Regions from separate parts of the Streptomyces sp. NPDC013455 genome, predicted to be linked through region 3. Evidence: riboswitches for the same ligand, from Rfam matches in the RefSeq annotation. Region 3 holds a riboswitch; each other region holds the start of a gene.
What was found. Region 3 has a riboswitch for thiamine pyrophosphate ahead of thiC (phosphomethylpyrimidine synthase ThiC). Riboswitches for the same ligand answer to the same signal wherever they lie in the genome.

Region 1 (9,901 bases), on a different contig from region 3:
CTCAGCAGCATCTAGAACTCCCCCGTCCGGTCGGTGCGCAGACGCTCCAGGACCAGCAGCGCGGCGGCGCAGACCACCATGAGAATCGTGGAAAGGGCCATCGCCTGGCCGTAGTTGAGCTCGCCGGGACGGCTGAGCAGCCGGGCCACGGCGACCGGGAGCGTGGGGTTGTCGGGCCGGGCGATGAACACGGTCGCCCCGAACTCGCCGAGCGAGACGGCGAACGCGAAGCCGGCGGCGACCAGCAGCGCCCGCCGTACCAGCGGCAGGTCCACCTCCCGCCACACCCGCCAGGGCGAGGCCCCGAGCACGGCGGCCGCCTCGCGGAGCCGGGTGTCCACCGCGCGCAGCACGGGCAGCATGGTGCGCACGACGAAGGGGGCACCGACCAGCGCCTGGGCGAGGGGCACCAGGATCCAGGACTGGCGCAGGTCCAGTGGCGGCTCGTCCAGCGCGATCAGGAAGCCGAAGCCGACGGTGACGGCGGACACCCCGAGCGGCAGCATCAGCAGCGCGTCGAAGCCGCGCACCAGCCGCCCCGCGTCCCGGCGGGCCAGCGCGGCGGCGGCGAGACCTCCGATCACGACGGCGATGGCGGTCGCGGCGACGGCGTACTGGAGCGAGGTCCACACGGCCTGCACCGGCGCCACCAGGAACACTCCGCCGTCGGCCGCGGTGAGCGCCCGGTAATAGCCGAAGCCGGGCGCGTCGAGCGAGCGCCGGACGAGGACGGCGAGCGGCAGCACCAGGAGCACGGCGATGGTGGCGAGGACCGCGGCGAGCAGCGCCCACTGCCCGGCCCCGCGCGGCCGGCGCGCGGTCGTCCGGGCGTCGACCAGGCGGAGGGCGGTCTCCCGCCGCCGGACCGTCCAGGCGTGCACGGCGAGGATCGCGCCGACGGCGGCGAACTGGACGAGGGTGAGGACGGCGGCCGTGGAGAGGTCGAAGACGTCGGAGGTCTGCCGGTAGATCTCCACCTCGATGGTGGAGAAGGCCGGGCCGCCGAGGATCTGCACCACGCCGAAGGAGGTGAAGGTGAACAGGAACACCATCAGGGCGGCGGCGGCCACGGCGGGCGCGAGCGCCGGCAGGGTGACCTGCCGCCAGGCGGTCAGCCGGGAGGCGCCCAGCATCCGCGCCGCCTCCTCCTGCCGGGGGTCGAGCTGGGCCCACAGCCCGCCGACCGTGCGGACGACGACCGCGTAGTTGAAGAAGACGTGGGCCAGCAGGATCGCCCACACGGTGGTGTCGAGCCGTACCCCCCACAGCTCGTCCAGCAGGCCGCGGTGGCCGACCAGGGCCAGGAAGGCGCTGCCGGCGACGACGGTCGGCAGCACGAACGGGACGGTGACCACGGCCCGCAGCAGCTGCTTGCCGGGGAAGTCCAGACGGGCGAAGACGTGGGCGGCGGGCAGCGCCAGCAGCAGGGTGAGCGCGGTGGAGGCGAGCGCCTGCCAGGTGGTGAACCACAGCACGTGCCGGACGTCCGGCTGGGCCACGACGTCCGCGATCCGTCCCAGCCGCCAGGCGCCGTCCACCTTCAGCCCGCGCGCGACGATCGCGGCCACGGGCCAGGCGAAGAACAGCGCGAAGAACGCGACGGGCAGGGCCATCAGCCCGAGCCGCGCCGCGTTCCCCCGCCGGGTGCCGGTCACTTCAGTACGAGCGACGTCCACGACTTGACCCACTGGTCGCGGTTGGCGGCGATCTTCTCGGGCGCCAGGGTCTCGGGGTCCTCGGCGGCCGGGCCGTACTTCGTGAAGTCGGCGGGCACGGCGGCCCCCCGCGTGACCGGGTAGACGAACATGTTCAGCGGCATGTCCTGCTGGAACTCCCTGGTCAGCAGGAAGTCGATGAGCGCCTTGCCGCCCTCGGTGTTCTTCGCGTTGCTCAGCAGCCCCGCGAACTCGATCTGCCGGAAGCAGGTACCGGTGGCCACACCGGTCGGCGCGGTGCCGGGCCGCTTCTTGGCGTAGATCACCTCGGCGGGCGGGGAGGAGGCGTACGACACCACGAGGGGCCGGTCGCCGCCCGCCTTCCTGCCTTCGGAGGACCCGGAGAACTCCTGGTAGTAGGCCTGCTCCCAGCCGTCGACGACCTTGACGCCGTTGGCCTTCAGCTTCTTCCAGTAGTCCGGCCAGCCCCCGTCGCCGAACTCCGCGGCGCTGCCGAGCAGGAAGCCGAGGCCCGGGGAGGAGGTGGCCGCGTTCTCCGTGACGAGGAGGTTCTTGTACGCGGGCTTGGCGAGGTCGGCGAAGGACCGCGGCGGGGTCAGCTTGTGCTCGCTGAAGTACGCCTTGTCGTAGTTGACGCAGATGTCGCCGTAGTCGACCGGCGTGACCCGGTGCTTGTCCTTGTCGAGCTGGTAGGCGGCACCGACCGTGTCGAGGCCCTTGGCCTCGTACGGCTGGAAGAGGCCGTTGTCCAGGGCGCGGGAGAGCAGGGTGTTGTCGACGCCGAAGAGGACGTCGCCCTGCGGGTTGTCCTTGGTCAGGATCGCCTTGTTGACGGCCTGACCGGCGTCGCCGTCCTCGAGGACCCGGACCTTGTATCCGGAACGCTTCTCGAAGTCCTTCAGGACGTTCTTCGAGACGCTCCACGAGTTGTGGCTGACCAGGGTCACGGTCTTGGTGTCCGCGGAGCCCTTGGTGTCGGACGAGCCGCACCCGGTCAGCGCGGACAGCGCGACGAGGCCGGCGGCCGCGGTCGCGAGGGTCTTGGTGTGCACTGGATGTCCTCCTGGGGGTTGGCCAGGAAGAGACGCGGCCCTGCCCGGGCTCCGCCAAGGAGACCCGGGCAGGGCGCAACAGCTTGAGTGATGACCGAACTTCCTACCCAGAATGACCTGGGCGAGGTTCAGAGGGTCTGCGGCCCTGTCCGCCGCACTCTCAGCGCTGTGGCGCTCCCCTGTCGGAATATGAAGATGTGTGGACCCGGTCAGATTACCGCTCGGTGGCCGCGAGCTGACCACACGCCCCGTCGATCTCCTGGCCGCGGGTGTCCCGGACGGTGACGGGCACCCCGTGGGCCGCGATGGCCTCGACGAACGCCTTCTCGTCCTCGGGCCGCGAGGCGGTCCACTTGGAGCCGGGCGTCGGGTTCAGCGGGATGAGGTTGACGTGTACGGGCTTGCCCTTGAGCAGCCGCCCGAGCCGGTCACCGCGCCAGGCCTGGTCGTTGATGTCCCGGATCAGCGCGTACTCGATCGACAGCCGGCGGCCCGACTTCTCGGTGTACTCGAACCCGGCGTCCAGGACCTCGCGCACCTTCCACCGCGTGTTGACGGGGACGAGGGTGTCGCGCAGCTCGTCGTCGGGGGCGTGCAGGGAGATCGCCAGCCGGCACTTGAAGCCCTCGTCGGCGAACCGGTGGATGGCCGGCACAAGGCCCACCGTCGAGACGGTGATCCCGCGCTGCGAGAGGCCGAGCCCGTCCGGGGCCGGGTCGGTGAGCGCCCGGATGGCGCCGACGACCCGCTTGTAGTTGGCGAGCGGCTCGCCCATGCCCATGAAGACGATGTTGGACAGCCGAGCGGGCCCGCCGGGCACCTCGCCGTCCCGCAGCGCCCGCATCCCGTCGACGATCTGGTGGACGATCTCCGCGGTGGAGAGGTTCCGGTCCAGCCCCGCCTGCCCGGTCGCGCAGAACGGGCAGTTCATGCCGCATCCGGCCTGCGAGCTGATGCACATGGTGACGCGGTCCGGGTAGCGCATCAGCACGGACTCGACCAGCGTCCCGTCGAACAGCCGCCACAGCGTCTTGCGGGTGGTGCCCTGGTCGGTGGAGAGGTGCCGGACGACGGTCATCAGCTCCGGGAACAGCGCCTCCTGCAGCTTGGCGCGCGAACCGGCCGGGATGTCGGTCCACTGCTCCGGGTCGTGCGCGTACCGCGCGAAGTAGTGCTGCGCGAGCTGCTTGGCACGGAACGGCTTCTCACCGATCTCGGCCACAGCGTCCTTGCGCTCGGCGGGCGTGAGGTCGGCAAGATGCCGCGGCGGCTGCTTGGCACCGCGCGGCGCGACAAAGGTGAGTTCTCCGGGCTTGGGCATGGTCTTACCAGTGTCGCAGATCGACTCCGGTGGCCCAGGCCGGAGCGGGGTGGGGGCGGTCACCCGTGGGTACCGGTGGTCAGCATCGGACGGCCCAAAGTAGTACCACCACCAGACTTCGCTGGAAGATCTGCAGCCTTGTCAGCGATTGTTTGATCTCCCGGGCCGAGCCGGCGGGGTGGGTGGGGCTAGTCGTCGGTGTTGTCCGGCTGGGTGGCGTTCGCGGTTCCGCCGCGCTTCTTCGAGGCGCTGCGGGCCAGCTCGCCCGCGGTGAGGGTGACGGTCGCGACGGCGCGGGTCCAGCGCGGGCCGCCGCGCTCCGCCCACACCACGCAGACGCAGCCGCCGACTACGAGCGCCAGGACGCCGAGCAAGAGCAGAATCATGGTCCCCACCTGTGTCGTCGTACCGGAAGCCGCTGTCGTACGGGCAGACGCCGTCCACGGGTGAAAGGTTCCCTCACCAAGCCACGGGCAGGGTGCGCGGTCCGCGGATCAGGCCCCGGCGCTGGAACTCCACCTCCTCGGGCGGTACGGCCAGCCGGATGCCGGGGAAGCGGGTGAGTACGGCGCCGATCATCACCTCCGCCTCCATCCGGGCCATGACGGCGGCCAGGCAGTGGTGCGGGCCGTGGCCGAAGGCGAGGTGCGCGGCGCCCGCGCGGTCGAAGTCCAGGGTGTCGGGGTCGGGGAACACCTCGGGATCGCGGTTGGCGGCGAGGTACGCGTTGTAGACCACGTCCCCCGCCCGGATCAGCCGCCCGCCGACCCGCACGTCCTCGGTGGCGACCCGGGGGATGCCGACGCCGTTGCGGTGCGGGACGTAGCGGAACAGCTCCTCCACGGCCCGCGGCAGCAGCTCCGGCTCGCGGCGCAGCCGTTCCAGGTGGCGGGGGTGGGTGAGCAGCGCGTACATCATCGAACCGCTGTTGTTGCGGACCGCGTGGCCGCCGCTGACCTGGACGGCGGTGGCCAGGGAGATCGCCTCGTCGTCCGTGATCTCGCCCGCCTCGGCCGCCCGCGCCAGCACTCCGGCCAGGTCCTCGCGGGGTTCCTCGCGGCGGCGCCGGAGCAGCTCGGCGATGTGGGCCCGGGTGGCCCGGGCCGCCGCCGCGGCGCGCTCCCCGGACTCGGCTCCGGCGGACAGCAGCGCCTCCCCCGTCTCGGCCCACCGGTGCCAGTCCCGCTCGTCCACGCCGAGGAAGTCCCGGAGCACGGCGAGCGGGAAGGGACCGTGCAGGTGTTCCATGAGGTCGGCCGGTGCGCCGGCGCGCCGCATGCCGTCGAGCAGTGCGGCGGCCCGGCGCTCGGCGAGCGGGCGCAGGCGTTGCATGCTCCGCCCGGTGAACGCCCGGGCCACGACCCTGCGCAGCACGGTGTGCCGGGGCGGGTCGACGTACTGCACGCCCGCCGTCTGCGAGGCCACCGGCACGGGACGCATCGTGGTGACGTCGCGGCCGACCACCTCCTCCCGGGAGAAGCGCGGGTCGGAGGTGACGAAGCGGACGTCTTCGTACCGGGTCACCAGCCATGCGTGCCCGGTGCCGTACGGCAGCCTGATCCGGCTGACCGGTTCGCTGCGCAGCAGCTCGTCCAGGAGCGGGTCGGGGTCGAGCGCGGGCAGATCACCGACGGCCCAGAACCGCACGGGGGGAAGCGGCGCGGCGGCGGACCGGTCGGCCGGGAGGGCGGACCGGTCGGCCGGGGCGGCGGACCGGTCGGCCGGGGAGGCGGACCGGCCGGCCGGGGAGGCGGCTGGGTCGGCCGGGGCGGCGGACCGGCCGGCCGGGGAGGCGGCTGGGCCGGCCGGGGCGGCGGACCGGTCGGCCGGGGAGGCGGCTGGGTCGGCCGGGGCGGCGGACCGGTCGGCCGGGGAGGCGGCTGGGTCGGCCGGGGAGGCGGACCGGTCGGCCGGGGAGGCGGCTGGGTCGAGGGGCATGGGGCACGCTCCCTGCGGCGTCGGCGGCGCGGCACACGCCGTGTGTCCTGTCAGGGAGTCTGCCGCCCGCCGGCCGGGCCCGGCGATTTCTGCTGCGGCATCCGGGGCGGCGTTCCGCTGCCGGGGTCCAGGTGCCGGTGCCGGGTTCAGGTGCCGGGTTCAGGTGCGGGGGCCGGGTTCGAGGTTCCGGGGCCGGGTGCCGGGTTCAGGTGACGGGTGCCGGGTTCCAGGTGCCGGGCCTCGGTACGACACCGGGCCCCCGCCCTTCGCTCAGGACAGGGGCCCGGAAGCCGTACGAGGATCGGCGCGCGGAGGGCCGGTGGCCGCCCGCCTCAGCCGCTGCCGACGAACACCACCAGAAGCAGCCACACCACCGGTGCCGTCGGCAGGAGGGAGTCCAGGCGGTCCATGATGCCGCCGTGACCGGGGAGCAAGGTGCCCATGTCCTTGATGCCCAGGTCGCGTTTGATCATGGATTCGCCCAGGTCGCCCAGTGTGGCGCTGGCCGCGACCGCGAGGCCCAGCAGCAGGCCCTGCCACCAGGCTCCGCCGTCGATCAGGAACTGCATGCACAGCGCGCCCGCGACCATCGCGAAGAGCACCGCGCCCAGCAGGCCCTCGCGGGTCTTGCCGGGGCTGATGCGCGGGGCCAGCTTGTGCTTGCCGAACCGCCAGCCGACCGCGTAGGCACCGGTGTCGCTGACGACCGTCAGCAGCAGGAAGGTCAGCACCCGCCAGGGACCGTCGTCGGCGGCGAGCATCAGCGCGACGAACGTCGCCAGGAACGGCACGTAGAACGCGGCGAAGACGCCGGCCGTGACGTCCTTGAGGTAGTCCTCCGGCGGCTCCGTCATACGCCAGACCAAGACGGCCAGAGCGGTGAGGGCCATGGCGACCCACGCGCCCTCGGCACCGCGCACGTAGCCGGCGACGACCATCGCCGCACCGCCGACCGCGAGCGGGACCAGCGGCGCCTTGATGCCCTTGCGCTCCTGGAGCCTGCTGGTCAGCTCCCACAGGCCGACGACGACGGCGACCGCGACGACGCCGACGAAGACGGCCTTCTCGATGAACAGGGACGCGACGATCAGCACACCGAGTCCGACGCCGACGCCTATGGCCGCGCTCAGGTCACGGCCCGCGCTCTTCTTCTGCGGCGCTGGCGCCGGCTGCGGGACGTCGGGCATGGGCTCCGGGTTCTGGGTCTCGGCCGGGAGTCCCCCGGCCTGGAACGGCTCGTCTCGGAACAGGGGACCACTCAGCCGGGCGGCCCCCCGGTCGTCGTCCTGGTCTCCGCCGTACGCGGGTCCGTCGGGCACGATGGGCATGGGGCGAGTCTGCTGCGCCTCAGGCGCATCGTACGCGGGACCCGCCGGGGCGGCCCCCTGGACAGGCCCACCCCCGGTGGGCCCCCAGTACCCGGCCTGCCCCGCCTGCGGCGGCGCCCCCCAGGAAGAGTCGCTCATCAGACTTCGAGCAGCTCCGATTCCTTGTGCTTGAGGAGTTCGTCCACCTGCGCGACGTACTTCGCCGTCAGGTCGTCGAGCTCCTTCTCCGCACGGCGGCCCTCGTCCTCGCCGACCTCGCCGTCCTTGATCAGCTTGTCGATGGCGTCCTTGGCCTTGCGGCGCACGGAGCGGATGGACACCTTGGCGTCCTCGCCCTTGCCCTTGGCGACCTTGATGTACTCGCGGCGGCGCTCCTCGGTCAGCTCGGGGAACACCACACGGATGATGTTGCCGTCGTTGCTGGGGTTGACGCCCAGGTCGGAGTCGCGGATCGCCTGCTCGATGTTGCGCAGCGCGCTCTTGTCGAACGGCGTCACGACCGCCATGCGCGGCTCCGGCACGGAGAACGAGGCCAGCTGGTTGATCGGCGTCGGGGCACCGTAGTAGTCGGCCACGATCTTGTTGAACATCGCCGGGTGCGCACGGCCGGTGCGGATCGCGGCGAAGTCCTCCTTGGCGACCACGACGGCCTTCTCCATCTTCTCCTCGGCCTCGAGGAGGGTCTCTTCGATCACCACTTGCTCCTGCGTGTCTTGAGTGAGGCCCGGCTGCGGTTCCTTGTCGGCGGCGGCCGGCTGCGTCGCGTCTTCTTCCTGCACGGTTCCCGACCGGCAGGACATTGTCCATCCCCCGGCCTGGGTGCGTCCCGTCCGTCCCCCGGACAGGTGGCGTACCCCGGGCGGCGGGGGTGTGCCGTCAGTCCCGGCTGCCCTGGTCGCCGACCAGCGTGCCGATCTTCTCACCCTTGACGGCGCGGGCGATATTGCCCTCCGCGAGGAGCTCGAAGACGAGGATCGGGAGCTTGTTGTCGCGGCACAGCGTGATGGCGGTGGCGTCGGCGACCTTGAGGTCACGGGTGATGACCTCGCCGTAGCCGAGGGCGTCGAACTTGACGGCGTCGGGGTTGGTCTTGGGGTCGGAGTCGTAGACCCCGTCCACGCCGTTCTTGCCCATGAGCAGCGCCTCGGCGTCGATCTCCAGGGCGCGCTGGGCGGCGGTGGTGTCGGTGGAGAAGTAGGGCATGCCCATACCGGCGCCGAAGATGACCACGCGGCCCTTCTCCAGGTGCCGCACGGCGCGCAGCGGGATGTACGGCTCGGCGACCTGGCCCATGGTGATGGCGGTCTGCACGCGGGACTGGATGCCCTCCTTCTCCAGGAAGTCCTGGAGGGCGAGGCAGTTCATCACGGTGCCGAGCATGCCCATGTAGTCGGAGCGGGCACGGTCCATGCCGCGCTGCTGGAGCTCGGCGCCGCGGAAGAAGTTGCCGCCGCCGATGACGACCGCGATCTGGGCGCCGTCGCGCACGACGGCCGCGATCTCACGGGCGATCTTGTGCACCACGTCCGGGTCGACGCCCAGGCCCCCGCCACCGGAGAAGGCCTCTCCGGACAGCTTCAGCAGAAACCGGCCGCGTACTTTGCCGTCGTCGCTCTTCTGGGCCTTGGTGGTCATGGGGGATCCCGCCTCTTTCACGTGTTGCACATACGAAGAAGGCCATTGCCGATGGGGTTGCTTTTCGCTCCCATGCGCGGCAATGGCCTCCTCGTCAGATCTGCTGCCGTCCGCCCCACGCCCGGGTGTGGCGGTGTGCGCGGACGACTGCTGTCGACCCTATCGGGATTTCCCCGGGGATTTCTCCGTGGGTCGCGCGTCGATCGCGGTACGGACTCAGATGCCGACCTTGATGCGCGAGAAGCGCTTCAGGGTGACACCGGCCTCGTCCAGGACCTTCTGGACCGACTTCTTGTTGTCCAGGGCGTACGGCTGGCCGAGCAGCGTCGCGTCCTTGAAGAAGCCGTTCAGACGACCCTCGACGATCTTGGCGATCGCGGCCTCGGGCTTGCCCTCGGCGCGGGTGGTCTCCTCGGCGATGCGGCGCTCGGACTCGACGACCTCGGCCGGGACCTCGTCCTTGGAGAGGTACTTCGGCGCGAACGCGGCGATGTGCTGGGCGACGCCCTTGGCGACCTCGGCGTTCGGCTTGTCGAGCTCGACCAGGACACCGATCTGCGGGGGCAGGTCGGGCATGGTGCGGTGCATGTAGGCGGTGACGTAGCCGTCGGCGAACTGCGCGAAGCGGTCCAGGACGATCTTCTCGCCGAGGTTGGCGTTGGCCTCGTCCACGAACGCCTGCACGGTCTTGCCGGCCTCGATCTCGGAGGCCAGCAGGGCCTGGAGGTCGGCCGGGTTCGTCTTGGCGACGTGCTCGGCGATGGCCTGGGCCACGGCCTGGAACTTGTCGCCCTTGGCGACGAAGTCCGTCTCGCACTTCAGCTCGACCAGGACACCGGAGGAGTTGTCGTCGGCGATGATGGAGACCACGGCGCCGTTCTCGGCGGAGCGGCCCTCGCGCTTGGCGACGCCCTTCTGGCCCTTGATGCGCAGCGCCTCGACGGCCTTCTC
Region 2 (9,901 bases), on a different contig from region 3:
GCGGCGGGATCCGGGAGCTGGCGCGCGCGGTGTACGAGCGCTGCCTGGAGCGGCGGGTCGAGTTCGTCTTCGGCGCCGAGGTCACCCGGGTCCTGGAGGAGGAGGGCCGGGCGGCCGGGGTCGAGCTGGCCGACGGGACGGTCACCGCGGCGGACTTCGTCGTCGGCACCGGGCCCTGGCGGCTGGGCGCCCTGGTGGCGGGCAGGGAGCTGTACGGCGCCGGGGAGGTGCCGGCGCGGCCCGAGGACCGTCACCCGGGCCGGGTGGTGGTGTGCCTGGCGCTGCGCGGCGCGCGGGAGGCGGGTGCCGTGCACCGCACGGTGGTGCACGCGGCCGACCCCGAGGGCGATCCGGACCTGCTCCGGCACGGGGTGGTGTCCGGCCTGCCGCAGGTCGTGGTGGACCGGCCGGACGATCCCGCCCTGCGTCCGGACGGGGAGCACGAGTCCGTGGTGGTGACGGCGACGGTGCCGTCGGCGGCGGAGTACGACTGGGCGGCGCCGGGAGCGGCCGACGCCTTCGCGGACCGCATGGCCGCCGCGGCCGAGCGTGCCGTACCGGGGCTGCGCGAGCGGGTGCTGTGGCGGGAGGTCCGGACGCCGGTGCACACCGAGCGGGAGACGGGCGCCACGGGCGGTGCCGTCCCGCCGCCCGCGCTGGCCGCGCCCGAGGGGGTGCTGCACCCGGCCAACACCACGGCCCTGCCGGGTCTGTTCTCCGTCGGTGGCTGGTCCCACCCCGGCGGCGGTCTGCCGCACGCCGGCATGTCGGGTGCGCTGGTGGCCGGGCTCATCGTGGAGGGGCCGGGGTTCCGCGGCTCGCGCTGAGCGTTTACCCGGGAGCGGCCGGGCCGGAGCCGGAGGGGCTCAGAAGCGGTACTGCTCGTCGTACCCGGCGCCGGGGTTCGGCTGCTGGCCGCCGGCCTGGTGCGGGTACGCCTGCTCCGGCGGGAGTTCACCGCCGTGGGAATCGTCGGTGCGCTGCTGCGGCACCCACACCCCGCCGGCCGGGGTCTCGCCGTAGCCGCCGCCGTACGGCTCCTGGCCGTACCCCTGCTGGTACTGCTGGCCGTAGCCCTGGTCGTAGGAGCCGTAGGGCTGGCTGCCGATGTACGGGTCGGAGTAGTTGGCGTAGCCCTGCTGGCCCGCGCCGTCGTAGCCGTAGCCCTGCTGCGCGTAGCCGGAGTAGTCGTAGGCCTGGCCCTGTTCGCCGGTGTGCCGGGGCTGGGCGGTGTGGGCGTAGGCGGTGTCGCCGTAGACGCCGTAGTTGCCGGTGTCCTCGGGGAGGGGCTGCGGCTCGTAGACGGCGGTGGTCTCGGCGGCGGTGGGTCCGGCCGGGCGGGAGGGCGCCGGGGTGAAGACGTCGTCGCGGTCGTAGTCGTCGTAGTGGTCGGCATCCCCGGGGTTCCCCGGGTGTACGGAGCTCTCGTAGCTCTCGTGCGCCCGGCCGTCGGCGGTGTCCGCGGACCCGGGGGCGTGGGCCCCGCTGTCCGCGCCGTGCCGGTCGGCCTTGCCGCGGCGGCGCCTCGGGGCGCCGGCGGCCTCGGGGCCGGGCCGCTTGACCGCCCAGCCGGCGGCGAAGCCGCGGCGGAACGACAGTGTGACGTAGGTCTGGCCGAGCGCGAAGGCGATCGCGCCCAGCCCGATCACGACGACGGACGGCATCAGCACGCCCAGGACGACGCCGAGGAAGCCACCGAAGGCGAGCAGCCGCCAGCGCAGCCGTGCCTTGTACTGCAGCAGTACCTCGCCGAGCAACCACAGCGCGACGACGCCGAACGCGATGTAGAGGACCGTCCAGCCCATGTACGCCCCTCTCCCAATGACCGCTACGCAGTGTGTCGTATCGCGAGGCGGCCGGTCTAGGCCTGCGGGGGGTGGTGCAGGCCCAGGTTCTCGTAGATTTCCAGGGTCGCCGTGGAGCTGTTGAGCGTGATGAAGTGCAGTCCGGGCACTCCCTCGGCCAGCAGCCGTGCGCAGAACTCCGTGGCGAAGTCGATACCGATGGAGCGTACCGCCGCCGGATCGTCCTTCGCTGTGAGGATCCGCTCTTTCAGGGCGTCCGGGAAGTGGGCGTTGCTGAGCTTCGGCAGCCGTTCCAGCATTTTGACGCTGGTGACGGGCAGGACCTCCGGGATCACCGGGGTGTCGCAGCCCGCGGCCGCCACGCGGTCGCGCAGCCGCAGGTAGGACTCCGGCTGGAAGAACATCTGTGTGATGGCGTAGTCGGCGCCCGCACGGCACTTGTCCACGAAGTGGGCGACGTCGGTGTCCCAGTCCGCGGAGCGCGGGTGCATCTCCGGGAACGCGGCCACGCCCACACAGAAGTCGCCCGACTCCTTGATGAGCCGGACGAGTTCGGCCGCGTAGGTCAGGCCCCTGGGGTGCGGCACCCACTCGCCCATCGGGTCGCCGGGCGGGTCGCCGCGCACGGCCAGCATGTTGCGGATGCCGGCGTCCGCGTACTGGCCGATGATGTTGCGCAGTTCCGCGATGGAGTGGTCGACCGCCGTGAGGTGGGCGACCGGGGTCAGCGTGGTGTCGGCGACGATCTGCTGGGTCTCCTTGACCGTGCCCGCCCGCGTGGAGCCGCCGGCACCGTAGGTCACGGAGACGAAGTCGGGAGCGACCGCCTCGACCCGCCGGAGCGCGCTCCACAGGTTCCGCTCGCCCTTGGGCGTCTTCGGCGCAGAGAACTCGAACGAGTACGTCGTCTTGCCGGTGGCGAGGATGTCGCGCACGGTGCGTGCGCGATCAGTCCTGGTCGATGCGGTTCCGAGGGCCATACGGGCAGGTTAGCCAGGGGTGGGCGGTCCCCCAACCAAACGTCGGAAATTTGCCCGATTTGTCGACTTCCTGTCCACCCCTTGGACAAGCTAGCCCTGGCGCAGCCGCTTCGCGAACTCCGCCGCCGCCGCGCCCGGGTCCCGCGCCTCGGTGATCGCGCGGACCACGACCACCCGGCGGGCACCGGCGTCCAGCACCTGGTCGAGATTGCCGAGGTCGATGCCGCCGATGGCGAACCAGGGGCGGTCGGTGCCGAGGCCGGCCGTGTACCGGACCAGGTCCAGGCCGGGGGCGTGGCGGCCGGGCTTGGTCGGGGTGGGCCAGCAGGGGCCGGTGCAGAAGTAGTCCACACCCTCCTGGACGGCGGCAGCGGCGGCCTCGTCCTCGGCGTGCGTGGAGCGGCCGATCAGCACCCCGTCGCCGAGGATCGCGCGGGCCGCGGGGACCGGCAGGTCGCCCTGGCCCAGATGCAGCACACCGGCGCCGGCGGCGTGGGCGACGTCCGCCCGGTCGTTGACCGCGAGCAGCCTGCCGTGCCGGGCGCAGGCGTCGGCGAAGACTTCCAGGTACTCCAGCTCCTCGGCGGCCTCCATGCCCTTGTCGCGCAGCTGCACGATGTCGACCCCGCCGGCCAGTACCGCGTCGAGGAACTCGGGCAGGTCACCCTGGCGCCTGCGGGCGTCCGTGCACAGGTACAGACGGGCGTCGGCGAGCGCGGTGCGGGCGGTGTCGGACATGGCTGGGTCCCCCCGTGGTCGGTGTCCCTGCGGTTCGGCTGGTGGCGTACGGACGTCCGGCCCGCACGCCACCTCCTGCCGCGGGTCGGCTCAGACGGCGAGCGCCTGGGCGCGGCGCTTCACCTCCGTGCCGCGATTCTCGCTCAGGGCCTGCGCGGGGGTACCGGGCAGGGTCGGGTCGGGGGTGAAGAGCCACTCGATCATCTCTTCGTCCGTGAAGCCGTCGTCCCTCAGGAGCGTCAGGGTCCCGGACAGGCCCTTGACGACCTTGTCCCCGTCGATGAAGGCGGCGGGGACGTGCAGTGCCCGGTTCTCACCACGGCGTACGGCGATGAGCTGGCCGTCCTTGACCAGCTGCCGCACACGCGTCACCTCGACGCCGAGCTGTTCGGCGATGTCGGGGAGGGTGAGCCAGTCGGGGACGAGAGCATCGATCTTTGCGTCAATCTCGGTCACGGAATCCAGCCTAGGCGCTCCGCGGCCTCGCCCGCGATCCGCCGTCGGCCGTCCGCGGCACCGTCGTGCCTGGTCGGGGCGGAGCGCACCGGCGCGGCCTCAGTCGGCCGTGGCGTCCTTCAGGGGCCGGGCCGGGTCGGTCAGGGCGTCCACGTCCATCCGCCGGCCCGCCTCGATCAGGCGGCGGCCCTGGGCCAGGTCGCGGGGGCGGCCCACCGCCAGCAGGGCCACCAGGCGGCCCTCGCGCAGCCAGCACACCGTCCAGGAGGGGCCCGCCGGATCGCCGCGCCAGACCAGGCGGTCGGCCGCGGCGTGGTGGCCGGCGTACTGCACGAACCGGCCGAACTGCTCCGACCAGAAGTACGGCACCGGGTCGTAGACCGCGGGCGTCTCGCCGAGGATGTTCGCGGCGACCGTGCGCGGGCCCTGGAGGGCGTTGTCCCAGTGGTGGACGAGGAGCCGCTCGCCGTAGCGGGCCGAGGGGAAGGAGGCGCAGTCGCCGACGGCGTACACGTCCGGCAGGGAGGTGCGCAGGTGGTCGTCGGCGAGGACGTCGCCGTGCGCGCCCAGCTCGATGCCCGAGCCCGCCAGCCAGGCGGTGGCGGGGCGGGCGCCGACACCGACCACGACGGCGCCCGCGGCCAGCCGGGTGCCGTCGGCGAGCAGCACCGCGCCGGGCTCGACGCGCTCCACACGCGCGCCGGTGCGCAGGTCCGTGCCGCTGTCGGCGTACCAGGCGGCCATCGGGGCGGCCACCTCGGCCGGCAGGGCGCCGGCGAGCGGCCGGTCGGCGGCCTCCACGACGGTCACCGCGCAGCCGGCCTCACGGGCGGCCGTGGCGAACTCGGCGCCGATCCAGCCGGCGCCCACGACCACGACGTCGTGCTGCCGGACGACCACCGGGCGCAGCCGGGCGGCGTCGTCCAGGGTGCGCAGCAGATGCACCCCGGGCACACCCTCGGTGCCGGGCAGGGTGACCGGTTCGGCGCCGGTGGCCAGCACCAGGACGTCGTAGGGGACCGGTCCGGCCTCGGTGTCCAGTTCGTGGTCGGCGGGGCGCACGCCCAGCGCCTCGCAGCCCAGTCTGAGCTCGACGCCGAGGGACTCGAAGTCCACGTCGAAGGCGGAGTTCTCGGCCTTGCCGAGCAGCACCGCCTTCGACAGCGGCGGCCGGTCGTAGGGCTGGTGCGGCTCGGCGCCGATGACGGTCACACCGCCCCGGAAGCCCTGTTCGCGCAGGGCGACCGCGGTCTGCACCCCGGCCATGCCCGCGCCGACGACGACCACGCGCGGCCCCTGTGCCGTGCCCTCTTCCGCTGTCTGCTCGCTCACCCGGTCACCATAGACAATTGACGGTCCGTCAGTCAGGGGGCGTGCTCGGTGATCTGCTCCACCACGCTCGTGCCCGAGCCCTCCCCGGACTCCCATTCCCAGGTCTCCTCCAGCCGCACCCGGCCGTCGGGCAGCTCCACGACCGCGGACACGCAGTGGCCCGAGGCGGTCGTCCCGTCGGTCTTCAGCTGCACGTACCGGAAGTCCAGCCGGTCGCCCTCGCGGGTGCCGATCAGATGCCCGCGCACGACGTCGCCGCCCGCGTACTCGGCCCAGATCTCGCCGTCCTCCTCGTGGTAGGCGAAGCGGGTGCGGGTACCGACCTGACCCGGGGCCTGGTCGGCCACCGGGGCGAGGATCAGTCCGTCGAGCGAGCGGGCCATGGAACGGGGCTCCCTTACGGGCGAGGAGGACGGCGGGCTAGGGTGGCCACCGTACAAGCACTCGCGGGAGCCCGGACGCACCGGGCTGAGAGGGAGGCTGGCGGCCTCCGACCGTACGAACCTGATCCGGGTCATGCCGGCGAAGGGAGGGGCTGGACGCCCATGTCGTCACGTACGTCCGACGTCCTCGTCATCGGGGGCGGAATCATCGGCCTGGTCACGGCCTGGCGCGCGGCGCAGCGCGGGCTCGCCACGGCCGTGGTGGACCCCGAGCCCGGGGGCGGGGCCGCGCGGGTCGCGGCCGGGATGCTGGCCGCGGTCACCGAACTGCACTACGGCGAGGAGACGCTGCTCGCCCTGAACCTGGAGTCGGCCCGCCGCTATCCCGACTTCGCGGCCGAGCTCACCGAGCTGACCGGCCACGACCTCGGCTACCGCCGCTGCGGCACCCTCGCCGTCGCGCTGGACGCCGACGACCGCGCCGGTCTGCGCGACCTGCACGCCCTCCAGCGGCGTTCGGGCCTCGACTCCCAGTGGCTGTCCGGGCGGGAGTGCCGGCACCTGGAGCCGATGCTGGCGCCGGGGGTGCGCGGCGGGCTGCGGGTGGACGGCGACCACCAGATCGACCCGCGGCGGCTCGCGGCCGCCCTGGTGGCCGCCTGCGAGCGGGCCGGCGTGGTCTTCCACCGCACCCGGGCGGAGCGGCTCGACGTGGCCGGGGACCGGGCCGCCGGGATCACCACGGCGGACGGCACCGGGCTGCGCGCGGAGCAGGTGGTGCTCGCCGCCGGCAGCCTGAGCGGGCGGCTCGCGGGGGTCCCGGGGGAAGTGCTGCCGCCGGTGCGGCCGGTCAAGGGGCAGGTGCTGCGGCTGACCGTCCCCCGCCGGTACGCGCCGTTCCTGAGCCGGACCGTACGGGCCGTGGTGCGCGGCAGCCACGTCTACCTGGTGCCCCGGGAGAACGGCGACCTGGTGGTCGGAGCCACCAGCGAGGAGCTGGGCTGGGATACGACGGTCACGGCCGGGGGCGTGTACGAACTGCTGCGCGACGCCCACGAGCTGGTGCCCGGCATCACCGAACTGCCGCTCACCGAGACCCTGGCCGGGCTGCGCCCCGGCTCCCCCGACAACGCGCCGCTGCTCGGCCCGTCCGGTCTGGCCGGGCTGCTGCTGGCCACCGGGCACCACCGCAACGGGGTACTGCTCACGCCGGTCACCGGGGACGTGCTGGCACACGCCCTGGTCACCGGTGAACTGCCCGAGGAGGCGCGTCCGTTCACCCCGCGGCGGTTCGGCGCCACGGGGCTGGAGAAGCTGGAGCAGCCCGCATGAACCCTCCCCTGACCATCTCCGTCAACGGTGAACCCCGCGACATCGCGCCGGGCACCGCGCTGGACGCGCTGGTGGAGACCCTCACCGCGGCGCCCCGCGGGGTGGCCGCCGCCGTCAACGAGACCGTCGTCCCGCGCGCGCAGTGGGCGGCCACCGCGCTCGCCGAGGGCGACCGGGTCGAAGTACTCACCGCCGTGCAGGGAGGCTGAGCCATGGCAGACGATCCCCTGGTCCTCGGCGGGCTGACCTTCTCGTCCCGCCTGATCATGGGCACGGGCGGGGCGCCCAGCCTGGAGGTGCTGGAGCGGTCGCTGGTCGCCTCCGGCACGGAGCTGACCACGGTCGCGATGCGCCGGGTGGACCCGTCCGTGCACGGCTCGGTGCTGTCGGTGCTGGACAGGCTCGGCATCCGGGTGCTGCCGAACACGGCGGGCTGTTTCACCGCGGGCGAGGCGGTGCTCACCGCCCGGCTGGCCCGGGAGGCGCTCGGCACCGACCTGGTCAAGCTGGAGGTCATCGCCGACGAGCGGACGCTGCTGCCGGATCCGGTGGAGCTGCTGGAGGCGGCGGAGACGCTGGTCGACGACGGCTTCACGGTGCTGCCGTACACGAACGACGACCCCGTGCTCGCGCGGAAGCTGGAGGACGTCGGCTGTGCGGCGGTCATGCCGCTGGGCTCGCCGATCGGCTCCGGGCTCGGCATCCGCAACCCGCACAACTTCCAGCTGATCGTGGAGCAGGCGCGGGTGCCGGTGATCCTGGACGCGGGGGCCGGTACGGCGTCCGACGCGGCGCTGGCGATGGAGCTGGGCTGCGCGGGCGTGATGCTTGCCTCGGCGGTGACCCGGGCGCAGGAGCCGGTGCTGATGGCGGACGCCATGCGGCACGCGGTGGAGGCGGGCCGGCTGGCGTACCGGGCCGGCCGCATGCCCCGGCGGCACTTCGCGCAGGCGTCCTCCCCGACGGAGGGCCTGGCCCGTCTCGACCCCGAGCGCCCCGCGTTCTAGCCGCCCGGCCACGCGACCGCCCGTCACCGCCGGCCGGAGGACCGCCCCGGCCGCGGGACGGGCGTGCGTCGCGTCACAGGTCGGCTTCAGTCGTGCTCCCGTGCCGGTGGACGCGGTGGTGGTGTCCGTCCGCCCTCGTAGACTCCCCTCTCGTGGATACGACCCTTCAGGACCCCCTCGTCGGGCAGGTGCTCGACGGCCGGTATCGCGTCGACGCGCGGATCGCGGCCGGTGGGATGGCCACGGTCTACCGGGCCCTGGACACCCGCCTGGACCGCGTGCTCGCGCTGAAGGTGATGCACCCGGCGCTCGCGGCCGACGGGGCCTTCGTCGAGCGCTTCATCCGTGAGGCGAAGTCCGTCGCCCGGCTCGACCACCCCAATGTGGTGCAGGTCTTCGACCAGGGCACCGACGGGTCGTACGTCTACCTGGCGATGGAGTACATCGCCGGCTGCACCCTGCGCGACGTGCTGCGGGAGCGGGGTGCCGTGCAGCCGCGGGCCGCGCTGGACATCCTGGAGCCGGTGCTCGCCGCGCTCGGCGCCGCGCACCGGGCGGGGTTCGTGCACCGGGACATGAAGCCGGAGAACGTGCTGATAGGCGACGACGGCCGGGTGAAGGTGGCCGACTTCGGGCTGGTGCGCTCCGTGGACACGGTGACCAGCACGACGGGGGCCGTACTCGGGACCGTCTCCTACCTCGCGCCCGAGCAGATAGAACGGGGCACCACCGACCCGCGCGTCGACGTGTACGCCTGCGGTGTGGTCCTGTACGAGATGCTGACGGGCACCAAGCCGCACTCCGGGGAGTCCCCGGCCCAGGTGCTCTACAAGCACCTGCACGAGGACGTGCCGCCCCCCTCGGCGCTCGTTCCCGGGCTGCCGTACGAGCTGGACGAGCTGGTCGCGGCGGCCACCGCCCGGGACCTGGCGGTCCGGCCGCACGACGCCGTGGCGCTGCTCGCGCTGGCGCGCGAGGCGCGCCGGCCGCTGACCGACGAGCAGCTGGACACGCTGCCGCCGCAGGCGCTGGCCGCGGCGCACGACAACGCCGAGGACCGCACCAGCGTGATCCCGCGCGCGCTGACCTCCCCGCTGCCCGGCACCGCTCACGCGGGAGGGCTCCCGTCCCGGCCGCCGGCGGCCGGCGAGGACGGCGCCGCCGACGGGATCGACCGCACCGCCCGCTTCCGGAACCCGCCGGTGCCGCCCGTGGCGCCCCGCCGCCGGGGCCCGGCCCGGCCCCCGCGCGCCGTGCTGGCGCTGATCGCGGCTGTCCTGGTGGTCCTCGGCGTGGGCGCCGGGATCTGGTACATCAACTCGGGGCAGTTCACCAAGGTGCCGCCGCTGCTGACGCAGACCGAGGCGCGGGCGAAGGAGCGGCTGGAGGCCGCCGGGCTGGACGTCGGGCGGGTCGAGCGCGCGTACAGCGACACCGTCGAGCGGGGCACGGTGATCGGCAGCGACCCGGCGCCCGGCGCGCGGATCCGGGAGGACGACTCGGTGACGCTGACCGTGTCGCTCGGGCCGGAGACGGTGAACGTGCCGAACGTGGAGGGGCAGCCCCTCGCGAAGGCGCGGGCGCGGCTGAAGGCGGACGGCCTGGAGCCGGGCATGGTGACCCGCGAGTTCAGCGAGGACGTCGCCAGGGGCTCGGTGATCGGTACGTCGCCGGACGCGGGCACCAAGCGGCACGCGGGCTCGGCGATCGCGCTGGTCGTCAGCAAGGGCAGCCCGATCGACGTGCCGGACGTCACCGGGGACGACCTGGACGGCGCCCGGCAGGAGCTGACGGACGCCGGGCTGAAGGTCGAGGTGGCCGCCGGCCGGGTCCACTCCGAGTACGACCCGGGCAAGGTCGCCGCGCAG
Region 3 (9,901 bases):
TTCTCCTTCTCCGTGCGCACCCACGCCGTCTGGAGCCCTGCGGTGAGGGCCGCCAGGGAGATCGTCAGCGGGACGAACAGGAAGTGGTAGACGGTGGTGATGCCGAACTGCCAGCGCGCCAGTGTCTCCGGCGCCAAAGCCAGGTCCACGTCGTCACTCTCCTTACTACGCCGTGGTACAGCGGCGGTTTGCCCCGTCTGTCAGGGACATACAAGGCAAACGGGATGCGCTTGTGAACGCGTTCACATTCACAAGCCATTATGACGCACTGATTTTCGGCCCGGGGAGGGGGGTCCCCCCTTCGCCTTTCCGTCAAGACCTTGGCAGCGACTTCAACGTCTTGTTGAATTGCGCGCCATGCAGATACGCATTTCCTGGCCCGCGGGCAACATCACCGCGACCCTCGACGCAAGCAGCCCGACCACGCAGGCCCTCGCCAAGGCACTGCCCCTCGCTTCGACCGCGCGCACATGGGGTGAGGAGGTGTATTTCGACACAGGCGTCGCTGTTTCACGTGAAACGGGCGCCCGTCAGGTCGTGGAACCGGGCACGGTGGCCTTCTGGACGGACGGCGACGCCCTGGCCCTGCCCTACGGACCCACGCCGATCTCGCAAGGCTGGGAACTCCCCCGAACCGAGTTCGGGGGAGAGTGCCGCCTCGCAAGCCCGTGCAACATCCTCGGCAGCCTCGATGGGGACGCCCGCCTCCTGGCGACCGTACGATCCGGCGATCCCATCCGGGTGGAACTGGTCCAGGAGTAGCCCCCCGGCCGAGCTGGAGTCCCTGCGCACCGGCAGTTCAGGCACACCAGAGCGCAGGCACCGCAGAACTCCCGCGAACTAAAGCCCCTTGCGGAACGCTTCCGCCACCTTCAGGAAGATGTCGTTCGCCTCGGCCTCCCCGACCGTGACCCGCACACCCTCGCCCGGGAACGGCCGGATCACCACACCGTGCTCCTCGCAGGCCTGTGCGAACGCGACCGTGCGCTCCCCCAGCCGCAGCCACACGAAGTTGGCCTGCGTCTCCGGCACCGTCCAGCCCTGGGCCCGCAGCGCGTCGACCACGCGCGTACGCTCGCACACCAGCGAGCCGACCCGGCCCAGCAGCTCGTCCTCGGCCCGCAGCGAGGCGACCGCCGCGTTCTGCGCGAGCTGGCTCACCCCGAACGGCACCGCCGTCTTGCGCAGCGCCGCCGCCACCGGCTCATGGGCGATCGCGAAACCGACGCGCAGCCCGGCCAGCCCGTACGCCTTGGAGAAGGTCCGCAGCACACACACGTTGGGCCGCTCCCGGTACAGCTCGACACCGTCGGGCACCTCGGAGTCACGGATGAACTCCCGGTACGCCTCGTCCAGCACCACCAGCACATCGCCGGGCACCCGGTCGAGGAAGCGCTCCAGCTCGGCCCGGCGCACCACCGTGCCGGTCGGGTTGTTGGGGTTGCAGACGAAAATCAGGCGCGTCCGGTCGGTGATCGCGTCCGCCATGGCGTCCAGGTCGTGCACATCACCCGGAGTCAGCGGCACCTGCACCGGGGTGGCACCGCTGATCCGCGTGATGATCGGGTACGCCTCGAAGGAGCGCCAGGCGAACATCACCTCGTCGCCCGGGCCGCTGGTGGCCTGGATCAGCTGCTGGGCGACCCCGACCGAGCCGGTGCCGGTGGCCAGGTGGGAGAGCGGGACGCCGAAACGATCCGACAGCTCGTTCATCAGCCCGGTGCAGGCCATGTCCGGGTAGCGGTTGAAGTCGCAGGCCGCCGTGGTCACGCTCTCCAGCACACCCGGCAGCGGCGGGTACGGATTCTCGTTGGAGGACAGCTTGTAGGCGACCGGTCCGCCGGCCGCGGCCGGCTTGCCCGGCCTGTAGGTGGGGATACCCTCCAGCTCGGCGCGCAGCTTGGGGCTCGTCTCGCTCACCGCAGTCCTCCTCGCGACCACCGGCGGACCGTCGACACCGCCGGCTTCCAATACTCCTCACCTTATGAGGATTCGGCCCGACTGCGTACAGGTGCGGGTGGACGGGAACGCGGCAACCGCCTCCGCGAGGGGCCGGTGCACCGCCTCACCCACCGGCATCAGGGGCATCACCGCATGAAGGCGTACGTTTCGGGGGGCGCGCCGTACATATATCTACGCGCCGGTGGCTTGCGCCCTGGCGCGCGTCCCCCGTGAAGGTGAGTTGAGACCTCTTCGATACCTCGGGCACTTGGCAGGCCCATACGCGTCGACGAGACACGTCTTACTATTGGATCCGTCAACTACCTTGCTTTCGCAGGGAGTTGACCCTTCATGACCATGCAGAAACGTGCCTGTCAACGCGTGCATATGCGTCCGCACTACCCCACCGCATGAGCCCTACTATCGGCTCGCCATGACAGCAGCAGGGAAGCACCAGGTGAGCCGCGCGGAAACCTCACGTCGAGGCAGTCGGCCGGGTCGGGCGGGCATCAGAGACGTCGCCGCCGCCGCCGGGGTCTCCATCACGACCGTGTCCGACGCCCTCAACGGCAAGGGCCGGCTCCCGGATGCCACCCGGCGCCATGTGCGCGAGGTCGCCGACCGGCTCGGGTACCGCCCCTCGGCCGCCGCCCGTACCCTCCGTACCGGCAAGTCGGGTCTGATCGGCCTGACCGTCACGACGTACGGGGATGAACCTTTCACCTTCACGGAGTTCGCGTACTTCGCCGAGATGGCCCGGGCCGCCACCTCGGCCGCGCTCGCCCGCGGCTACGCCCTGGTGATCCTGCCCGCGACCTCCCGCCATGACGTCTGGTCCAACGTCGCCCTGGACGGCACGGTCGTCATCGACCCCTCCGACCAGGACCCGGTGGTCGGTGAGCTCGTACGGCAGGGCCTGCCGGTCGTCTCCGACGGCCGTCCGGCCGGCGCGCTGCCCGTCACCGCCTGGGTCGACAACGACCACGAAGCCGCCGTACTCGGCATCCTCGACCACCTCGCCGCCGCCGGCGCCCGCCGCATCGGCCTGCTCACGGGCACGACGACGGACACGTACACCCACCTGTCGACCACCGCCTACCTGCGCTGGTGCGAGCGTGTCGGACAGGACCCGGTCTACGAGGCCTACCCCGCGCACGATCCGTGCGCGGGCGCCGTCGCCGCCGACCGGCTGCTCGCCCGCCCCGACCGTCCCGACGCGGTCTACGGACTGTTCGACCCCAACGGCACCGACCTGCTCGCCGCCGCCCGCCGCTACGGCCTGCGCGTCCCCGACGACCTGCTGCTGGTGTGCTGCAGCGAATCGACGGTCTACGCCAGCACCGAGCCGCCGATCACCACGCTCTCCCTGAAACCGCGGCGCATCGGCACCGCGGTCGTCCAGCTCCTCATCGATGCCATCGAGGGCGTCGAGTCCGAGCAGCCGGTCGAGCAGGTGATACCGACGGAGCTGATCGTGCGCACGTCCTCCCAGCGGCGGCCGCAGCGCACGACGGTCAGCCCGCCGAGGACACCGGACGAGAAGTAGCGCCGGGCCGGCCGAGGACCCGGCCGGTCCACAGCTGGTCGAACACCCACCCAAACGGGGCGAAAGCCGCGGTGAACTGGAGTCTTGTTCGGATTCCCACCCCTGGGTCATCACACGGCGCGACGCGCATTCCTATGATGGGCCCACGACACCGTGGACCGCTGCGACCAGGCAGTCCGAAGCGGTGCAGATGCGGCGCGATGGTGGAGGGGTCTGATGACTCAGGGGGCCGGTCAGGGACCCGAGGCGGAGCGGACGGCGACGCTGCGCGACTTCCGGGTACCCGCGTACGTCCACGAGACCGGTCCGTACGTCCGTGGCGTCCACCCCGGCGACGCCGTCCCGGCCGCCGACGAGGCGTACCCCGAGGGCTACACCCCCACCCAGCGCGACCTGCCCGTCATCAACCGCGGCGACACCCTCCAGGTCCCCGTGGAGCCCGCCCCCGCGGCCCCGGCCCCGCAGCCCGCGGCCGGCCCCGGACCGCTCTACGTCGTCGGAGACGTCCACGGCTACCTGGACGAGCTGGTCACCGCCCTGCAGGAGCAGGGCCTGATCGACGCCTCCGGCCAGTGGTGCGCCGGCACCACCCGGCTGTGGTTCCTCGGTGACTTCACCGACCGCGGCCCGGACGGCATCGGCGTCATCGACCTGGTCATGCGCCTGTCCGCCGAGGCGGCCGCGGCGGGCGGCTACTGCAAGGCCCTCATGGGCAACCACGAGCTGCTGCTGCTCGGCGCCAAGCGGTTCGGCGACACGCCCGTCAACTCCGGCGCGGGCACCGCCACCTTCCAGGCGGCCTGGCTGCTCAACGGCGGCCAGAAGACCGACATGGACCGCCTCCAGGACCACCACCTCCAGTGGATGGCCCGCCTCGACGCCGTCGAGGAGGTCGACGGCTATCTGCTCCTGCACTCCGACACCACCGCCTACCTGGACTACGGCGACTCCATCGAGGCGGTCAACGACACCGTCCGCGAGACGCTGACCCGCAACGACGCCGACGAGGTCTGGGACCTCTTCCGCAAGTTCACCAAGCGCTTCTCCTTCCGCGACGAGGGCGGCGCGGACGCCGTGCGCTCCCTCCTCGATACGTACGGCGGCACCCGGGTCGTTCACGGACACAGCCCCATCCCCTACCTCCTCGGCGAGGTCGGCTCCGAGGACGGCGAGGAGGGCACCGGCCCGGTCGTCGAGGGACCGCACATCTACGCCGACGGTCTGGCCATCGCCATGGACGGCGGAGTGACCATGGCCGGAAAACTGCTGGTCCAGCAACTCCCGCTGGATATCTGAGCGTTCTCGGGGCAGGCGTCCCCCGGTCGCGTACGCGCAGGCCGGGACGCGAATTCCGGCAATCCCCTGTCACCGTGCGCCGTCACGGCTCTACCATCGGCTTATCCGTAGCAGGCTCCCCTCCGTTTCTGCCCGACGGCTCGCCGGCGTGCGAGCCCCAAGCCCTACGGAGCATCGGGGGATGCACATGAGAAGCGTTCCGCAGCACCTGAGGAGCGAGGACCGACAGGACTTCGAGCGGCTCCTCGATGAGGCGCTGCGCTCCGCACCGAACCGACCGGAACCGGCCGCTGCCGGACAGCGGCTCAACCCCGAACAACTGCGCACCATGGCGCTCGACGCCGCCGCCCTGATCACGGCAGCCGCGGCGGCCGAGTACCAGCACTACGTCAAGGTCCGCGACCAACTGCGCCACCCGGCGCCGCTCGCCCCGCCGGCCGCCGACAACTCCGATGCCGGGCCGACCGGTTCGGAGGTCACGGGCCTCGCCACCGCCCTCGGCGAGGCCGCCGAGAACACGGGCGCGGGCGCCACCGCGGTCATCGCCGTCCTGGCACCCATCCTCTCCGGAACCGCCGCGGTGCTGTTCCTGCTCGTCGGTTACCTCCTGAAGATGCTGGACCCCGGGCAGACCATCGCCCGGACCATGCTCACCACCGGCTGGGTGTTCGGCGCCATGACGGCGGCAGCGATCCTCGTCGCCGCCGTCGGGCTGGTGCTCACCGCGCTGCGCAACAGCACCCCGGCGGACGCCCGGGCCCAGGACGCGGCGCACGAAGAGCTGGCCAGGGCACGAGAGGCATGGCGGGACGCCCTGCTGCAGCGCGGCATCCTGCCCTTCCTCCAGGAGGCGCTGGCCGGTCCCGGCCCGGCCGCCGTCCCCCACACGGCCCCACCCTCACCGACCGGCCGCATACCGCGCCTGGGCTACGGCCGCCCCGGCTTCAGCAGCCCCGACGCCGGCACCGGTCGCCCGAGCTACACCAGTCCCGACTACACGAGCCCGGACTTCGGCGGTCCGGAGCACCAGCCCGACTAGCCCGGCCTCACGCCGCACAGGGCCCGGCCCGGCGTCCACCGCGGGGCGTGGGCCGGCCGCCACGGCGTGAGGGTGTCCGGCGGGCCGAGCGGCGTGGTACCACCACCCGGCCGGCCGCGGACCCACCGCCCCGCGCCGCACCAGCCGCCCGCTGCGGGCCGTCCGGTGCGGCGAGTCCACCGCGCGCCGGTCGGCGACCGTCTCAGTCGGCGATCGGCAGATAGACGCGGTTGCCGGCGGCCGCGAACTCCTTGGACTTCTGGGCCATGCCCTCCTCGATCTCGCCCCGGCTGCCGCCGTGCTCCCGCCGGATGTCCTGCGAAATCTTCATGCTGCAGAACTTCGGGCCGCACATGGAGCAGAAGTGGGCCGTCTTGGCGGGCTCGGCCGGCAGCGTCTCGTCGTGGAACTCCCGTGCCGTCTCCGGGTCGAGGGCGAGGTTGAACTGGTCCTCCCACCGGAACTCGAAGCGCGCGTCCGACAGGGCGTCGTCCCACTCCTGCGCGCCCGGGTGTCCCTTGGCGAGGTCGGCCGCGTGCGCGGCGATCTTGTAAGTGATGACGCCGGTCTTCACGTCGTCCCGGTTGGGCAGGCCCAGGTGCTCCTTGGGCGTGACGTAGCAGAGCATCGCCGTGCCCCACCAGGCGATCATCGCGGCACCGATGCCGGAGGTGATGTGGTCGTACGCCGGCGCGACGTCCGTGGTCAGCGGGCCGAGCGTATAGAACGGAGCTTCATCACAGATCTCCTGCTGAAGGTCGATGTTCTCCTTGATCTTGTGCATCGGGACGTGACCGGGGCCCTCGATCATCGTCTGTACATGGAAACGCCTGGCGATCCGGTTGAGTTCCCCGAGCGTCTTCAACTCGGCGAACTGCGCCTCGTCGTTGGCGTCGGCGATCGAGCCGGGCCTCAGACCGTCGCCCAGCGAGTACGTGACGTCGTAGGCGGCGAGGATCTCGCAGAGCTCCTCGAAGTTCTCGTAGAGGAACGACTCCTTGTGGTGCGCCAGGCACCACGCGGCCATGATCGACCCGCCGCGCGAGACGATGCCGGTCTTGCGGTTGGCGGTGAGCGGGACGTAGGGGAGCCGGACACCCGCGTGGACGGTCATGTAGTCCACACCCTGCTCGGCCTGCTCGATGACCGTGTCCTTGTAGATCTCCCAGGTCAGTTCCTCGGCCTTGCCGTCGACCTTCTCCAGTGCCTGGTAGAGCGGCACCGTGCCGATGGGCACGGGGGAGTTGCGCAGCACCCACTCGCGGGTGGTGTGGATGTTGCGGCCGGTGGACAGGTCCATGACCGTGTCGGCGCCCCAGCGGGTCGCCCACGTCATCTTCTCGACCTCCTCCTCGATGGAGGACGTCACCGCGGAGTTGCCGATGTTGGCGTTGACCTTCACCAGGAACCGCTTGCCGATGATCATCGGTTCGATCTCCGGGTGGTTCACATTGGCCGGCAGCACGGCCCGGCCTGCCGCGATCTCCTCGCGGACCACCTCTGGAGAAACGTTCTCCCTGATGGCCACGAACTCCATCTCCGGCGTTATCTCGCCCCGCCGCGCGTACGCGAGCTGGGTCACCGCCTCGCCGTTGCGGCCCCGGCGCGGCTGACGCGGGCGCCCGGGGAAGACCGCGTCCAGGTTCCGCAGCCCGCCACGCGGCGCGGTGTGCTTGATCCCGTCGTCCTCGGGACGGACCGGACGGCCCGCGTACTCCTCCGTGTCCCCGCGGGCGACGATCCAGTTTTCCCGCAGCGGCGGCAGGCCCCTGCGGACATCCGTGTCCAGCAGGGGATCGGTGTACGGGCCTGACGTGTCGTACAACGTGACCGACTGCCCGTTGGTGAGGTGCACCTGGCGGACCGGCACGCGCAGGTCGGGGCGCGAACCCTCGACGTACGCCTTGTGCCAGCCGATGGACTTCCCGGCCTCCTGGGACTTGTCGTCCTGAACAGAGGCAGGCGTGCGTGCGTCCTTGTTGGTCATGAGACCTACTCCCTACGCCGGCATTACCCGGTAACAGGTTCGGCGGTCGACGCAGCGGTGTCCGTCTGCCGACATCTCCGTGGAACTGCGTTCGTTCCACGTGAAACATCGTGTCTACGGAGGTCAGCGCCCTCTCAGCCCGGTGCTCCGAGCTCCCGCGTGTGCAAAGGTGCCTCCACGCTAGCGTCATGTGTGGCGCGGTGAACAGTGGGCCCCCACGGTTCTTGCGATGATCGGGTGGTGACCAGGATGGAGCAGTACCCCTACCAGCCGCCGGAGCCGCATCGCCGAGACGGCTCGGGACAGGCCTTCGGACCCGGCCACGGAGCCCCTGACGGCGGCCGTGGTACCGGTCCGGGAAACGGCTCTGCCCCGCTCCACGGGGACTCGGGTGCCGGCTCGGGCACCGGCGGTGACGGCCCCGGGCACCACGGGCCCGCGGGTCACGGCCACCAAGGCCACGCGCACAGCCACAGCCACGGCCCGGCCGCTCCGGTGTCCCAGCATCTGCGCAAGGTCATCGCGGCGGTGCTGATCCCCTTCACCGCGGCGGTCCTGGTCGGCCTCGTGGTGCTCTGGCCCGGAGGAGCGCCCTCCCACAAGCGCACCGGCGTGGGCTTCGACCGGCAGACCCAGCAGGCCACGGTCACCCGGGTCGTCGAGGTCGACTGCAAGTCGGTGAACGCCTCCGGTGCCACCCCGACCGGTGACACCTCCACCGCGGAGGGCAGTTCGGCGCAGCAGCAGGCCGACGGGACCTGCAAGAAGGCGACCATCCGGGTCGACACCGGCAAGGACAAGGGCCGTACGTTCACCGAGATCGTGCAGCCGGACCAGTCACGGCAGCTGGAGCAGGGCGAGAAGGTCGTGGTCGCCTACGAGCCCTCCGCTCCGAAGGACCTCCAGTACGCGGTGACCGATGTGAACCGCTTGTTCCCCATGATGCTGCTCGCAGGGATCTTCGCCGTCGCCGTCGTCGTGGTGGGCCGGCTGCGCGGCCTCATGGCACTGGTCGCCCTGGCCGTCAGCTTCCTGGTACTGACCCTGTTCATCCTGCCCGCGATCCTGCAGGGTTCGAACCCGCTGCTGGTAGCCGTGGTCGGGTCGAGCGCCATCATGCTGATCGCCCTGTACCTGTGCCACGGCCTGTCGGCCCGGACATCGGTGGCGGTGCTCGGCACCCTGATCTCCCTGTCGCTGATCGGCGTGCTCGGCTCGCTCTTCATCGGCTGGGCCGCGCTCACCGGCAACACGGACGACAACACCGGCCTCATCCACGGCCTGTATCCGTCGATCGACATGAGCGGTCTGCTGCTGGCCGGCGTCATCATCGGTTCGCTCGGCGTGCTGGACGACGTGACGGTGACCCAGACGTCGGCCGTGTGGGAGCTGCACGAGGCCAACCCCTCGATGGGCTGGCGCGGGCTGTACCGGGCGGGCATCCGCATCGGCCGCGATCACATCGCCTCCGTCGTCAACACCCTCGTGCTCGCCTACGCCGGTGCCGCACTGCCGTTGCTGCTGCTGTTCTCGATCGCGCAGAGCAGCGTCGGGACCGTGGCCAACAGCGAGCTGGTGGCCGAGGAGATCGTGCGCACGCTGATCGGCTCGATCGGTCTGGTCGCCTCGGTCCCGGTCACCACCGCGCTGGCCGCGCTGGTCGTCTCGGCCGACCGGCCCGCCCCGGCTGCCGCGTCACCTTCCGGGGCTCAGCCGGCCGCGGCGCGCGGCGGCCGGGGCCGGCGTCGGAAGCGGTGAGCCGGGTGCGGCCCGGAGAGGGGAAGCAGGGTGGAGCCCCGCTGAAGAAGCGTTCCTGCACACGTCCACGCTGCACGACCGAGCGTCCCGCACTCGTGCCGTAACGCTTCAGCCGGCGCTCTGTTCCTCGGCCAGGATGCGGTCCAGGGCCTCGTCCAGATGAGCGTCGAAGTCGGCGAGCGCACCTTCCTGGCCGAGCGGCACGAGCTTGTCCGTCCGGTCGAGGAAGGCAACGAGCGGTGGCGCGGACGAACGGAACAGCGCCCGGTCGCTGCCGACCTGAAGCCGGATCAGCACCTCGCCCAGCACCTCCGCATCGGCGGGGGCGATGTGC

Region 1: it holds a riboswitch for thiamine pyrophosphate, as region 3 does, so the genes downstream of both, ABZ576_RS14060 (thiamine ABC transporter substrate-binding protein) here and thiC (phosphomethylpyrimidine synthase ThiC) in region 3, are expected to answer to the same signal.
Region 2: it holds a riboswitch for thiamine pyrophosphate, as region 3 does, so the genes downstream of both, thiO (glycine oxidase ThiO) here and thiC (phosphomethylpyrimidine synthase ThiC) in region 3, are expected to answer to the same signal.

Annotation. Positions count from the first base shown of each region.
Region 1 covers NZ_JBEYCX010000007.1:115,350-125,250, forward strand. Annotated here, with positions in the region: gene ABZ576_RS14050 (ABC transporter ATP-binding protein) at 1-11, opposite strand, end outside; gene ABZ576_RS14055 (iron ABC transporter permease) at 12-1,613, opposite strand; gene ABZ576_RS14060 (thiamine ABC transporter substrate-binding protein) at 1,652-2,728, opposite strand; TPP riboswitch at 2,811-2,919, opposite strand; gene rlmN (23S rRNA (adenine(2503)-C(2))-methyltransferase RlmN) at 2,943-4,049, opposite strand; gene ABZ576_RS14070 (hypothetical protein) at 4,238-4,435, opposite strand; gene ABZ576_RS14075 (cytochrome P450) at 4,509-5,987, opposite strand; gene ABZ576_RS14080 (phosphatidate cytidylyltransferase) at 6,320-7,453, opposite strand; gene frr (ribosome recycling factor) at 7,453-8,010, opposite strand; gene pyrH (UMP kinase) at 8,192-8,950, opposite strand; gene tsf (translation elongation factor Ts) at 9,167-9,901, opposite strand, start outside.
Region 2 covers NZ_JBEYCX010000001.1:202,836-212,736, forward strand. Annotated here, with positions in the region: gene ABZ576_RS00855 (NAD(P)/FAD-dependent oxidoreductase) at 1-827, shown strand, start outside; gene ABZ576_RS00860 (hypothetical protein) at 867-1,805, opposite strand; gene metF (methylenetetrahydrofolate reductase [NAD(P)H]) at 1,862-2,785, opposite strand; gene thiE (thiamine phosphate synthase) at 2,876-3,523, opposite strand; gene ABZ576_RS00875 (Rv2175c family DNA-binding protein) at 3,614-3,979, opposite strand; gene ABZ576_RS00880 (FAD-dependent oxidoreductase) at 4,079-5,311, opposite strand; gene ABZ576_RS00885 (hypothetical protein) at 5,344-5,694, opposite strand; TPP riboswitch at 5,748-5,859, shown strand; gene thiO (glycine oxidase ThiO) at 5,857-7,026, shown strand; gene thiS (sulfur carrier protein ThiS) at 7,023-7,235, shown strand; gene ABZ576_RS00900 (thiazole synthase) at 7,239-8,033, shown strand; gene pknB (Stk1 family PASTA domain-containing Ser/Thr kinase) at 8,186-9,901, shown strand, end outside.
Region 3 covers NZ_JBEYCX010000026.1:42,368-52,268, reverse strand. Annotated here, with positions in the region: gene ABZ576_RS30895 (cytochrome ubiquinol oxidase subunit I) at 1-149, opposite strand, end outside; gene ABZ576_RS30890 (cyclophilin-like fold protein) at 358-762, shown strand; gene hisC (histidinol-phosphate transaminase) at 841-1,920, opposite strand; gene ABZ576_RS30880 (LacI family DNA-binding transcriptional regulator) at 2,375-3,487, shown strand; gene ABZ576_RS30875 (metallophosphoesterase) at 3,704-4,783, shown strand; gene ABZ576_RS30870 (hypothetical protein) at 4,965-5,822, shown strand; gene thiC (phosphomethylpyrimidine synthase ThiC) at 6,025-7,809, opposite strand; TPP riboswitch at 7,802-7,978, opposite strand; gene ABZ576_RS30860 (YibE/F family protein) at 8,050-9,567, shown strand; gene ABZ576_RS30855 (SsgA family sporulation/cell division regulator) at 9,676-9,901, opposite strand, start outside.